Regions from separate parts of the Streptomyces sp. NPDC107575 genome, predicted to be linked through region 4. Evidence: riboswitches for the same ligand, from Rfam matches in the RefSeq annotation. Region 4 holds a riboswitch; each other region holds the start of a gene.

Region 1 (3,158 bases), 920 kb from region 4:
CCTCGGTGCGGCGCTGCGCGGCGCGGGCGGCGCCCATGGGTTCGAGCAGCATGCGGATCTCCAGGAGGTCGGCCGCCTCCCGCTCCGTGGGTTCGGCCACGCACGCGCCCGCGTGCCTGCGCGTGACGACGAACCCCTCCGCCTCCAGGGTGCGCAGCGCCTCCCTGACGGGCACGCGCGAGACCCCGTAGCGACGCGCGAGCAGTTCCTCGGTGAGCCTGCCGCCGCGCTCGTAGACGCCGGCGACGATGTCGTCGCGGATCGCTGTGCATACCGACTGCGCGGGAATGCGCATGACTCGACCTCCGCCTCAACGCCCGCGATACGCGGTCGATTGACGCCCGGTCAAGCACGAATGACGCGCGGCCGGAACGTTTACCCGAAGACTCTATTCCACCGGAGTTGAATTTCCGACGAGGGAACTGAATCCGGGGATATTTTTTGGACAGTGCGGAGCCGGGAACGCGAAAGCCCCGGCTCGGGGAGCCGGGGCTTTCGTGGAGTGTGCTGTCGGGTCAGACGTTCACACCGTGCTGGCGCAGGTACGCGACGGGGTCGATGTCCGAGCCGTAGTCGGGGCCGGTGCGGGCCTCGAAGTGGAGGTGCGGGCCCGTGACGTTGCCGGTGGCACCGGAGAGGCCTATCTGCTGGCCGGGGGTGACGTCCTGGCCGACGGAGACGCCGATCGAGGACATGTGACCGTACTGGGTGTACGTGCCGTCCTTCATCTTGATCACGACGTTGTTGCCGTACGCGCCGCCCCAGCCGGCCTCGACGACGGTGCCCATGCCCACCGCGTGCACCGAAGTGCCGCTGGAGGCGTGGAAGTCGATGCCGGTGTGGCTGCCGGAGGACCACAGGCCACTGCCGGCCTGGTAGGCGGTGGAGACGTACGAGCCGGCGATCGGCGACACGAAGCTGTTCAGGCGCTTGCGCTCGGCCTCACGGGCGGCGCGCTCCTTGGCCTCGCGCTCCTTCTCGGCCTTCTCCGCGGCCCGCTTCTTGGCCTCCGCCTCGGCCTTGCGCTTGGCCTCCTCGGCCTTCTTCTTGGCCTCGGCCTCGGCCTTCGCCTTGGCGGCGGCCTTCTGCTGCGCGGTGGCCTGCGCGTCGATCTGCTCGGCCAGGGAGTCGCCGATGGCGACGGCCTGCGTGAGGCCGTCGTGCGGGGCGACCGCGGTGTCGGCGGCGAGAGCGGGGGCGGCGAGACCGCCCACCACGCCCGTCGTGGTGATGGCGGCGACGCCTGCGACCTGAGCGGTGGTACGCGTCAGGCGGCTGGGACGGCGGTGCTTCCCGGTGGCACGGGTGAACCCCATGAAGTGGCTGGTCCTTTCCTTCCTTCTCGCCTACCGGGTTAGCTGACGGGTTCGGAGCAGGAAGGTCTCCTACGGGCCCCCTCCCCTCACGGGAAGAGCGCCCGATTCACCCCAGGGACTTCGGTGGGTCCCCGGCTCCCCTGGCTCGCACCACGGGGACTCGGCGATGACTGTCCGGTGTCGCGGGCGCGACGTACGTCTGGCGGACAGCCGGAGGGAACGCTAAGCGGGGCATCTTTGGATCGACAAACAGAACCCGGCTTTTGTAGTGCACGCCACAGGGCAGAGAGGCAACCTCTACATCAATTCGGACATTTGTGATCGTGTGGTGATTGAAGGCGATCGTGACGGACGCCACGAAGCCCCGGCCGCCGATACCGGCGCCGGGGCTTCGTGGTGTGCCTGGAGAGGCGGACTCGGTCCGCTCAGCCCGCGACCACCGTCACCTCGCCGATACCGAGCGCCTTGACCGGCTCCTCGATCTGCGCGGCGTCGCCCACCAGGATCGTCACCAGGCGGTCCGCCGGGAACGCGCTCACGACGGCCGCCGTGGCCTCCACGGTGCCAGTGGCGGCCAGCTGCCGGTACACCTGTGCCTGGAAGTCGTCCGGCAGGTGCTGCTCGACCTGGTCGGCGAGGGTGCTCGCGACGGCCGCGGCGGTCTCGAACTTCAGCGGGGCCACACCCACCAAGTTCTGTACGGCGGTGTCCCGTTCGGCATCCGTCAGCCCCTCGGCCGCCAGCGTGCGCAGCACCTTCCACAGGTCGTCGAGCGCGGGCCCGGTGTTCGGCGTGTCCACCGAGCCGCTGATGGCGAGCATCGCCGCACCACTGCCGTCGGGCGCGGAGCGCAGCACCTGGGCGAAGGAGCGCACACCGTAGGTGTAGCCCTTCTCCTCGCGCAGGACGCGGTCCAGACGCGACGTCAGGGTGCCGCCCAGGCAGTACGTGCCGAGGACCTGAGCGGGCCACACACGGTCGTGCTTGTCCGGTCCGACCCGGCCGATCAGCAACTGCGTCTGCACGGCGCCCGGGCGGTCCACGATGATCACGCGGCCGGTGTCGTCGGCCACGACCGGCGGCACGGGGCGCGGCTCGGCGGTGTCGCCCGTCCAGGCGCCGAGCGTGTCGGCGAGGAGGGCGTCCAGGTCGATGCCCGTCAGGTCGCCCACGACGACGGCCGTGGCGGTGGCGGGGCGTACGTGCCGGTCGTAGAAGGCGCGCACCGCCGCCGCGTCGATGGCCGAGACGGTCTCCTCGGTGCCCTGGCGCGGGCGCGACACGCGCGCGTCGGCCGGGAAGAGCTGCTTGGAGAGCTCCTTGGCGGCGCGCCGGGCCGGGTTGGCGCTCTCGTGCGGGATCTCGTCCAGGCGGTTGCGGACGAGGCGCTCGATCTCGCTGTCGTCGAAGGCGGGGGCGCGCAGCGCGTCGGCCAGGAGGGCGAGGCCCTTGGACAGACGCGAGGCCGGCACTTCGAGGGAGGCGCGGACGCCGGGGTGGTCGGCGTGCGCGTCCATCGTGGCGCCGCAGCGCTCCAGCTCGGCGGCGAACTCCTCGGCGGAGTGCTTGTCGGTGCCCTCGTTGAAGGCCCGCGCCATGATGGTCGAGACGCCGTCGAGCCCCTTCGGCTCGGCGTCCAGCGGTGCGTCCAGCTGCACCTCCACGGCGACGACCTGCTGACCGGGCCGGTGGCAGCGCAGCACCGTCAGACCGTTGGGCAGCGCGCCGCGCTCAGGGGCCGGGAACGCCCACGGCTTGGGCTCGCCCGCCTGCGGCCGGGGGTGGAAGTCCATGTTCGCGAGCTGATCCGTCACTGGCCCGCCTCCTCGGTGATCTCGGCGG
Region 2 (3,158 bases), on a different contig from region 4:
CAGACCGAGAAGCTCACCAGGAAGCAGCGCCCCGAGGGGACGGACGACCTGTTCGTGGCGTGGGAGACGCTCACGCACGCCGCCGCGTGAGCGGTCACGCGAAGCGATTCGCGTTCACTCCCCCTGATGGCGTAGAGTTGTGAACACAACGGCGCGGGGTGGAGCAGCTCGGTAGCTCGCTGGGCTCATAACCCAGAGGTCGCAGGTTCAAATCCTGTCCCCGCTACTGAAGAACAGAGGCCGGAATCTCATCGAGATTCCGGCCTCTGTTCATTTGTGTTTGCGCACGCTCGCCCGTGTTGCGCCCGTCACGTTCCCCACCCGTACGGCCCACCCCTGCTCGCCTCCGCGTCCCCGTGCAGGAACTCTTGGTGAGACGCCGGAAGCTGGCAGGGAGCGGCAGGAGACGAGTGGTGGGGCAGCGAACAGGAGGCACCGGCGGGAGACGGAGGAGGCACGGCTCCGATGCCGCGACCACCCGGGTCTTCCTGCGGCTGCTGCCCCTGCTGCTCGTCATCGGCGGCGCGGTCTACGAGTACGTCACCCCCAGCGGCTTCCCCGGCGCCCCCCTGTTCAGCGCGGCGCCCCTGGTGGCCGCCCCGTTCTTCTCGCTCGGCGCGACGGTCCTGGTGGGCGTGGTGTCGATCGGCGCGATCGTCGCGGTGCACCTGCGCTTCACGGAGCACCTCGACTCCGTGTTCGTCACGGAGATCGTCACCGTGGCCACCGTCTGCCTGCTGGCCTGTGTGCTCAACAGGATCGTCTACCGCAGCTACGAGCAGCTGGCCTCCGCCCGCGAGATCGCCCAGGCCGCGCAGCTGGCGGTGCTGCCCGAACCGGCCCGGCGGCTCGGCGGCCTCGCCATCGCGGCGCGCTACGAGGCGGCGCAGGCCGACGCGTTCATCGGCGGCGACCTGTACGCGGTCCAGGACACCCCGCACGGCATCCGGATCATCGTCGGTGACGTGCGCGGCAAGGGGCTCGGCGCGGTCGCCGCGGTCGCCGTCGTCATCGGGGCGTTCCGGGAGGCCGCGGAGCAGGAGGGCTCCCTGGAGGCGGTCGCCCAGCGCCTGGAGCGGGCCCTGGCCCGCGAGGGCACCCGGCGCAGCGGCATCGACGACTTCGAGGGCTTCACCACCGCGGTGCTCGCCGAGATCCCGCACGGCGTCGACCTCGTCCGGGTCCTCAACCGCGGCCACCCCGCCCCGCTGCTGTTGCTCGGCGACGGCACCGTACGCGCACTCGACCCGTCCCAGGCGGCGCTGCCGCTCGGCATGAGCGAACTCGGCAGCTGGCCCGACCGGGCCGTCGAGGCGGCGTTCCCGTCCGCGGCCACGCTGCTGCTCTACACCGACGGGCTCTCCGAGGCGCGCGACGCGAGCGGCCGCTTCTACGATCCGGCGGCCCGGCTGTCGGGCCGCGTCTTCCCCGGGCCCGAGGAACTCCTCGCGGCCCTCGCCGCGGAGGTGCGCGCGCACACCGGCAACGGGACGACGGACGACATGGCGCTGCTCGCCGTGCGGCGCACCTGAGTTCCTTGATCGTTTGTTACCCGAGGTAGCCGACCGTAGTCGAACGGCGTCGCTCCGCATAACAATTGACGTACCGTCAGAAGGTTGAGTTCGTTGAATGTGGGGACGGTGTGACGTCAACTCGCCCCATTCCGCCCACTGGTGTCCCGAAAAGTCCTGGCCAGAGTCGTGAACGATCAGTGGGAAGCGCTTGGAATTACTGTCTGCTGTCTATTAACGTTCGATAACGCAGCGCGGTCGTCCCAGCCGTCACAAGAGACGGCTCCGTGCGCACGCGCCTAATCCCGCAAGGGAGCCGGGGAACCACCAACTTGGGGTGAATCGGACACCTTTGGTGTCCGTAGGAGACCTTCCTGCTCCGAACCCGTCAGCTAACCCGGTAGGCGAGAAGGAAGGAAAGGAGAGCGCCCCCGTGGCGTCCAACCGGCCTGCCCCCGACTTCTTCTACGGCCCCGAAGACGACTCCGGCGTCGAGCAGGAGACCTGGGAGGAGTGGAATCCCACCGAGGATTCCATCGCGCCCGTCCGCGGCAGGCATCGCGTGGCCCGCCGCCGCGGTGGATTCGCCCGCAGCTCCACCGTTCTCGGCGTCGGCGTGGTCGCCGCCGTCGGCGCGGGCGGCATCGCCACCGCACAGGGCGGCAAGCCGCCGGTCCACATCTCCATGCCCGACCTCTCCGCGGTCAAGGACTCGCTGCCCGAGGCCAAGTCGCTGCCGGGCGTGGGCTCGCTGATGTCCGACGGTTCGGACTCCGGTTCCGACTCCGACGCCACCGCCTCCCCGCTGAGCGGCGCCGGAATCACCCAGGCCGAGGCCGCCGACGGACAGACCGGCGCCGGCGAGGCGCTGCGGGCCCGCATCATGCAGCAGGCCGAGACGCAGCAGGACGCGGCCGACGCCACCGCGAAGCAGGCCGCCGAGGAGGCCGCCGCCAAGAAGGCGGCCGAGGAGGCCGCTGCCAAGCAGGACGCGGCCAAGGCCAAGGAGCTCGCCGCGAAGAAGAAGGCCGAGGCGGAGGCCCGCCGCAAGGCGGAGGAGGAGCGGCTGCGCAAGCTGGCCGCCAGCTTCAAGCTCCCGGTCGCCTCGTACACGCTCTCCGGCACCTTCGGCCAGCCCGGCTCCATGTGGTCCTCCGGCTACCACACGGGCCTCGACTTCGCCGCCTCCACCGGTACCCCGATCCGCGCCATCCACTCCGGCACGGTCACGGAGGCCGGCTGGGCGGGCGCGTACGGCTACCGCACGGTGCTCACCCTCGACGACGGCACCGAGCTGTGGTTCTGCCACCAGTCCTCGCTCAACGTCAGCGCGGGCCAGAAGGTCTCCACCGGCGACGTCATAGGCCGCGTGGGCGCCACGGGCAATGTCACCGGGCCGCACCTCCACCTGGAGGTCCACCCCGACGGCCAGTCCACCGGCGTCGACCCCGCGTCGTGGCTGCGCGACAAGGGCCTCACCCCCTGAACCCGTGAACCCCGGCGGTCCTGGCGCTGACCCCCCGACGTCAGGGCTGCCGGTTTGCCCATTCTTGGGGCACTTTCCGGCGGGAGCACGGAATACCGTATTCCGTACGGGTGTTGAGGCGGAGCATGACTTCCTCCTCTCCCTCGCTGCGCAAGCTCGGC
Region 3 (3,158 bases), on a different contig from region 4:
GCACGCTCCTGAGCCGCCTCCCGGACCTGCGACTTGCGGTGGAACCGACCGATTTGCGGTGGCGCGGCGGGCTCATCATGCGCGGACTGCGCACGCTCCCGGTGGAGTTCACCCCGCGTCAGAACCCGGCCGGAACTGACGGACCGTCAACAATGTGACTTTCACGTGATCTACGCTGCATCGACTTGTGACAGGCGTTCGAGTGCAGCTACGTTCACGGATCATCGCGACACATGCACAACCCGCACCACTCGCACCACCCGTCGCGCGTAGCAGCATCAGTCTCGCGAAAGGCAAACGCATGCTCTCCGGGAACGGTCGTCACCGTCGCCCCCGTCAGGCCCCTGCTCTCGTCGTCGCCGCCGGAGTCACCGGCAGCGCCATCGCGATCCCGCTGTTCGCCGCGAGCGGCGCGAGCGCCGCGACCACGCAGGCGTGGGACAAGCTCGCCGAGTGCGAGAGCGGCGGGCAGTGGAGCCTGGACGCCGGCAACGGCTACTACGGCGGTCTCCAGTTCACGCAGGAGAGATGGGAGGAGTACGGGGGGCTCGACTACGCCCCGCGTGCCGATCAGGCCAGCCGCTCGCAGCAGATATCCGTCGCCGAGAAGGTTCTCGGCGACAAGGGCCCGAGCGCCTGGCCGATGTGCTCGCTCACCTCGGACCTCACCAAGGACGACGGCTCGGCGGACGTCGACCCGGGCGTGTCCGCGTCGCCGTCGGCGCAGCCCTCCGACTCGTCCGACACCGATGCGGACGGCGCGTCGGACGAGGACGCCGACGCCGACAAGACCGCTTCCTCTTCCCCGGACGCGACGGATTCGGGAGACGCGGATTCGGGAGACAAGGGTCACGAGGAGTCCGTCGACCCCGAGGCGTCGGACGGCCCGTCGGCCGACGAGTCGGGCGATACCTCCGGTAACAAGGCCGAGGACTCCTCGACCCCGTCAAGTGACAAGTCCCACGCGCCTTCTGGCGACGCCCCCGCCGAGACGGCCGCACCGTCCGCCTCGCCCTCCGGTGCGGCCTCGGACGACTCCTCCTCCGGCCGCCACCGCGGCGACCGCGCCGACGACGACGGTTCCGGCTCCCGTACGGGAGAGGGCCGTCACGCCTCGCGCGACGACAAGCGCGCCGGCGACACGTACGAGGTGCACGCCGGCGACAACCTCTGGGACATCGCGAAGGCCCAGGACGTGCACGGCGGCTGGGACGCGCTCTACGAGCGGAACAAGGAGACGGTCGGTACCGACCCAGACCTCATCCTTCCTGGTCAGAGCCTGGATCTTGGGGACGGATCGGACAAAAGGTAGCGGGGGTTCAGGTCGGTTGAGGGGGCTTTGTCCGATGTCGATCGAGTGAGACATGGGTCTCAAAGCCCCTGATCGACTTTGAAATCGGGCGGATCGACCGCTTACGTTCGTGACCGCTCGCTTCAGCGGGCCCCGACGGATGTCACGCCGAATCCTGCCAACGTCCGTACGGGAACAGTCGTCGCGTAAGCGCCGTAGGCAGGAGCGGGGGACCCAGGTAAGCCGCCCTTCCGGGAGACCGGACGGGCTTGGGGTTAAGCAGCGCACAAGGATGCGTCTGCCGGGCACTCACTGGCCCGAACCCGACAGCTCACCTCGCAGGCGTCGGTGAGGAGACATCTCCATGCTGTTTTCCGGCAAGAACAAGCACCGCCGCCCGTCCAAGGCCGTCCGCGTCGCCACGCTCGGCGGCGTCGCCGCTGCCGCCGTCGCCGTGCCGCTGATGGGTGCGACCTCCGCCTCCGCCGCCACCACCTCCGAGTGGGACCAGGTCGCGCAGTGCGAGTCCGGTGGCAACTGGTCCACCAACACCGGCAACGGTTTCTACGGCGGTCTGCAGTTCTCGTCCTCCACCTGGTCCGCCTACGGCGGCGACCAGTACGCCTCCACCGCCGACCAGGCGTCCAAGGCGCAGCAGATAGCCGTCGGCGAGAAGGTTCTCGCTTCCCAGGGCAGCGGTGCCTGGCCGAACTGCGGCTCGGGCCTCTCCTCCACCCCGAACGAGGGTGGCGGCGACGACTCGTCCGCGCAGCAGCAGGCTCCGAAGCAGGAGACCCAGCAGCGCGCCGACCGTTCCGAGCAGCGCCAGCAGCCGCAGCAGCAGGAGGCCCCCAAGCAGGAGGCCCCGAAGCAGGCCGCCCCGAAGCAGGACACCGTCACCACCCCGACCGGCAACAAGGTCGAGAAGGGCGACGGCGAGTACAAGGTCAAGTCCGGCGACACCCTCAGCAAGATCGCCGAGGCGCACGACACGACCTGGCAGCAGCTGTTCGAGAAGAACAAGGACATCGTCAAGGACGCCAACCTGATCTACCCGGGTCAGCAGCTGCACCTCAGCTAAGACGTCCGGCCCCGCGCAGGGGCCACCGGTCCGCACAGGACCCAAGGCCCTCCCAGGCCATCAGGCACGGGCTCGGCATCGGCGGACGCCGAGCCCCGCCGCACCCCGTCCCCACGGGCCGCTCACTTCGGCGACCTCCGCCCCGGCACAGCCGGGACGGAGGTCGCTGTTTTTGTTCCGTTAAGGAACATTTCGCTAACGGCGTTGTCCACGAGGCGGGCGTTCGGATGGCCGATGAGCGCGAGCCGGTTAGGCTCAGGGGGGCGGGACCCGTTGTTCCGACGGCCGCCCGCACAGCTTCGTCACATCCCAGAAGGAGATGCTCGTGCCGTCCATCGACGTCGTCGTAGCCCGGGAAATCCTGGACTCCCGAGGCAACCCCACGGTCGAGGTCGAGGTCGGCCTCGACGACGGGAGCACCGGCCGCGCGGCCGTCCCGTCGGGTGCCTCCACCGGTGCCTTCGAGGCCATCGAACTCCGCGACGGTGACCCGAACCGTTACCAGGGCAAGGGCGTCGAGAAGGCCGTCCTCGCCGTCATCGAGCAGATCGGCCCGGAGCTCGTCGGCTACGACGCCACCGAGCAGCGCCTGATCGACCAGGCGATGTTCGACCTGGACGCGACCGACAACAAGGGCTCGCTCGGCGCCAACGCCATCCTCGGCGTCTCGCTCGCCGTGGCCCACGCCGCCTCCGAGGCCTCGGACCTGCCGCTCTTCCGCTACCTCGGCGGTCCGAACGCGCACCTGCTGCCCGTCCCGATGATGAACATCCTGAACGGTGGGTC
Region 4 (3,158 bases):
GCGCCAGGCCGGCCGCGGTGTCACGGGCCCGTATGCAGGAGTGGGTGGACGAGGCGCTCGCCCGCGAACTGGGGCTCGAGCGCGCGGAGTTGACGGCCGCGGGGCGCTGACGGAAGCCCGTCAGCGCCGCCGCAGCGCCACAGAGGCAGGCGTCAGGACGCCGCCTCCAGGTGGGCCTTGACCGCGTGCGGGTCGATGAAGCCCTTGGCCTGCACCCGGTCGCCGGAGGACTCGCCGCGCAGCCGGCGCCCGATCCACGGCACGAGGAACTCCCGCGCCCAGTGAATGTCGTCTCGCCGCACCTCGAACGTGCCGCGCGGCGGGAGCAGCGGCCACGCCTGCTCGGGGTCGGCCGGCACCTCGACGCCGAGCGCCTGGGCGGCCCGCAGCGCCACCCGGGTGTGCCCCTCGGGCGACAGGTGGAGCCGGTCGTCGTCCCAGGCCCTGCGGTCCTGGATGGACTTCAGGGACCACAGGTCGAGCATCACGCAGCCGTGGCGGTCGGCGATGGCCCGCACATGCATGTTGTACGTGGCGATCTTGCCGCGCAGGTGCTTGAGCACGGCCACGTCGCGGGTGTCGAACCCCGTGGCGACCATGACGGTGCCGGCCGCGTCGGCGAGCTTGACGACCGCCTTCTCGAAGCGCTCGGCCACGTCGTCCGGGTCGGTGCCGGGGCGGATGATGTCGTTGCCGCCGGCGACCAGGCTCACCAGGTCGGGGGCGAGCTCGACCGCCTTGGGGACCTGGTCCGCGACGATCTGGTCGAGAAGCTTGCCGCGCACCGCCAGGTTCGCGTACTTGAAGGTGTCCTCGGGGACGCGGTCGTCCAGGAGGACGGCGAGCCGGTCGGCCCAGCCCGCGAACTTTCCGTCGGGGCCGGGGTCGCCGACGCCTTCGGTGAAGCTGTCTCCCACGGCCGCGTAGGACCGGATCGTGCCGTTGAGTGAGTCCCTGAGTGCTCTCGATTCGTTTGCCACGACCACACATCTTTCACCCTCGGATGTGACCTACGCGACCGTAGCCAGGGGTTGACGCGTGGTGAGATAGCCCACTCGCCGCCTGGGGAATAAGTGCGCGAACGCACTTCGGCGCCCGGGGAACAACCCCGGGCGCCGAAGAGAGCGGGCCGTCGCGTCCGCTACGAAACGTCTCAGGCGTTCACGCCGTGCTCGCTCAGGTAGGCGATCGGGTCGATGTCCGAGCCGTAGTCCGCGGTGGTGCGGACCTCGAAGTGCAGGTGCGGTCCGGTGACGTTGCCCGTCGCGCCGGACTTGGCGATCTCCTGGCCGGCCGTCACGGTGTCACCCTGGGCGACACCGATCGAGGACAGGTGGCCGTACTGGGAGAAGTGGCCGTCGGCGTGCTCGATGACGACCTCGTTGCCGTACGCGCCGCCCGAGCCGGTCGACACGACGGTGCCGTCGGCGATCGACTTCACGGAGGTGCCGGTCGGGATCGAGTAGTCGGCGCCGGTGTGGCTGCCGCTGGACCACATGGATCCGGAGTTGCCGTAGCCGTGGCCCTGGGCGCCGTCGACCGGCGCCACGTAGTCGCCGGAGGCGGTGGTCTTGGCGCTCGCCTGCGTGGCGGTGGCCTCGTCGGCGGAGCCGCCCTCGGCCGCGCCGCCGAGGTCGAGCTTGACGCCGATCTTGAGGTGGTCGGCGTTGGAGCCGACGGCGTCCTTGTTGTCCTCGTACAGCTTCTTCCAGCCGCCGTCGACGTCCTGCGCCTTGGCGATCTTCGAGAGCGTGTCACCGGCCTTGACGGTGTACGTCGTGGCGTCGGCGGTGCCGCCGGACGTCGCGGCCTGCGCGCCGGTGGCGCCCATCAGCGGCAGCGCCACGGCGACTCCACCGGCGGAGGCGACGGCGGCGACACGGGCGATGCGGCGGGAGGTCGAAAGGCGGTGCTTTCCCTTTGCGGGCATGCTGAATTTCCTCTCCGTCGCCTACGAGGTGAGCTGTCGGGTTCGGGCTGGAGATGCCCGGCCGCACCCGGAGTACGGGCACGGCTTCACCCCTAGCCGCTTCGGGAAATCCCCCTACGCGGCGTCGTGCGTGTGGGTCCCCCGCTCCTGCCGTGACGGGTAGTCGAAAGGAATCCGGGCGGCGGCAGGACTAGGCGTTCCGACCGGATTGATTGGTGACCGTAGGCGAACCGCAATGGCGGCGACAACTGCCGAATTCACCTGCGGCGGCAATTCCTTGGGTTTCTGAGGCCTCCCTGTGTAACCCTGCGTCGACATTCCCCGCTTTACCAACGCCATACCTTCGGGGATTACTGGGGAGGCAATCCGGGCCGCCCGCCACACAGCGTCACGAACATGAGGCCGGTCACGCACACGCCCACAAGCCCCTTCGATTCACGCACAGTTGGCACAGATCGGAACGAATCGGACAGATGGTTGCCTGTGGAACCGATGTCGTATCGTCAGGAGCGCGCCCGCCGGCGACCCAACGCCGGTGCACCGATTGGGAGGAGCCCCTGTGACGCAGCACGCACCGTCCACCGAGCCCGAGCTGACCGGAGTGCGCAACTTCCGAGACGTGGGCGGCCTGCCCACCGTGGACGGCCGGCGCGTGCGCCAGGGCGTACTGTTCCGCAGCGGTCACCTCGCCCACGCCACGGCCGAGGACTCGACCTTCCTCTCCTCGCTCGGCCTGCACACCGTCTTCGACTTCCGCAACGCCGCGGACCAGAAGCTGGAGGGCGCCGACGTCGAGCTGCCCGGTGTGCGCAATCTCAACCTGCCGCTCAACGACCCGGCCGACGGCGCCGAATTCTGGGCCATGGTCCGCGACGGCGACATCGAGCAGCTGCGCCAGATCCTCTCCGAGGGCCGGGCGGCCAACCGCCTCGTCGAGTCCTACCGCACCATGATCAAGGAGCGCACCGCCGAGCACAGCCGCGTGCTGCACTCCCTCGCCGAGGACAGCCTCCCCGCGCTGATGCACTGCGCGGCCGGCAAGGACCGCGCCGGCCTGTCGATCGCGGTGACGCTGCTCGCGGTGGGCGTGGAGCGCGACGCCATCGAAGCGGACTACCTCAAGTCGAACGAGAAGCACCGCCGCTACAACGTGCGCCGCACCGCCACCGCGAAGGACGCCTACTCCCCCGAGGTCATGGAGCTGCTCAGCCCGCTCTTCGACGCCCGC

The links. Region 4 has a riboswitch for cyclic di-AMP ahead of ACZ7L4_RS11220 (M23 family metallopeptidase). Riboswitches for the same ligand answer to the same signal wherever they lie in the genome.
Region 1: linked by a shared signal. The riboswitch ahead of ACZ7L4_RS07325 (M23 family metallopeptidase) and the one ahead of ACZ7L4_RS11220 (M23 family metallopeptidase) in region 4 are both predicted to bind cyclic di-AMP.
Region 2: linked by a shared signal. The riboswitch ahead of ACZ7L4_RS32330 (M23 family metallopeptidase) and the one ahead of ACZ7L4_RS11220 (M23 family metallopeptidase) in region 4 are both predicted to bind cyclic di-AMP.
Region 3: linked by a shared signal. The riboswitch ahead of ACZ7L4_RS36645 (transglycosylase family protein) and the one ahead of ACZ7L4_RS11220 (M23 family metallopeptidase) in region 4 are both predicted to bind cyclic di-AMP.

Annotation. Positions count from the first base shown of each region.
Region 1 is NZ_JBVKBG010000002.1:116,874-120,031, reverse strand. It holds gene ACZ7L4_RS07330 (GntR family transcriptional regulator) at 1-295, opposite strand, end outside; gene ACZ7L4_RS07325 (M23 family metallopeptidase) at 516-1,316, opposite strand; cyclic di-AMP (ydaO/yuaA leader) riboswitch at 1,330-1,492, opposite strand; gene ACZ7L4_RS07320 (M16 family metallopeptidase) at 1,742-3,109, opposite strand; gene ACZ7L4_RS07315 (M16 family metallopeptidase) at 3,127-3,158, opposite strand, start outside.
Region 2 is NZ_JBVKBG010000006.1:620,557-623,714, forward strand. It holds gene ACZ7L4_RS32315 (alginate lyase family protein) at 1-90, shown strand, start outside; tRNA gene ACZ7L4_RS32320 (tRNA-Met) at 153-226, shown strand; gene ACZ7L4_RS32325 (PP2C family protein-serine/threonine phosphatase) at 414-1,532, shown strand; cyclic di-AMP (ydaO/yuaA leader) riboswitch at 1,798-1,933, shown strand; gene ACZ7L4_RS32330 (M23 family metallopeptidase) at 1,945-2,997, shown strand; gene ACZ7L4_RS32335 (aldo/keto reductase) at 3,123-3,158, shown strand, end outside.
Region 3 is NZ_JBVKBG010000009.1:102,623-105,780, reverse strand. It holds gene ACZ7L4_RS36655 (cytochrome P450 family protein) at 1-158, shown strand, start outside; gene ACZ7L4_RS36650 (transglycosylase family protein) at 302-1,312, shown strand; cyclic di-AMP (ydaO/yuaA leader) riboswitch at 1,493-1,651, shown strand; gene ACZ7L4_RS36645 (transglycosylase family protein) at 1,656-2,372, shown strand; gene eno (phosphopyruvate hydratase) at 2,698-3,158, shown strand, end outside.
Region 4 is NZ_JBVKBG010000002.1:1,033,112-1,036,269, reverse strand. It holds gene ACZ7L4_RS11230 (TetR/AcrR family transcriptional regulator) at 1-110, shown strand, start outside; gene ACZ7L4_RS11225 (SGNH/GDSL hydrolase family protein) at 153-935, opposite strand; gene ACZ7L4_RS11220 (M23 family metallopeptidase) at 1,154-1,930, opposite strand; cyclic di-AMP (ydaO/yuaA leader) riboswitch at 1,934-2,106, opposite strand; gene ACZ7L4_RS11215 (tyrosine-protein phosphatase) at 2,490-3,158, shown strand, end outside.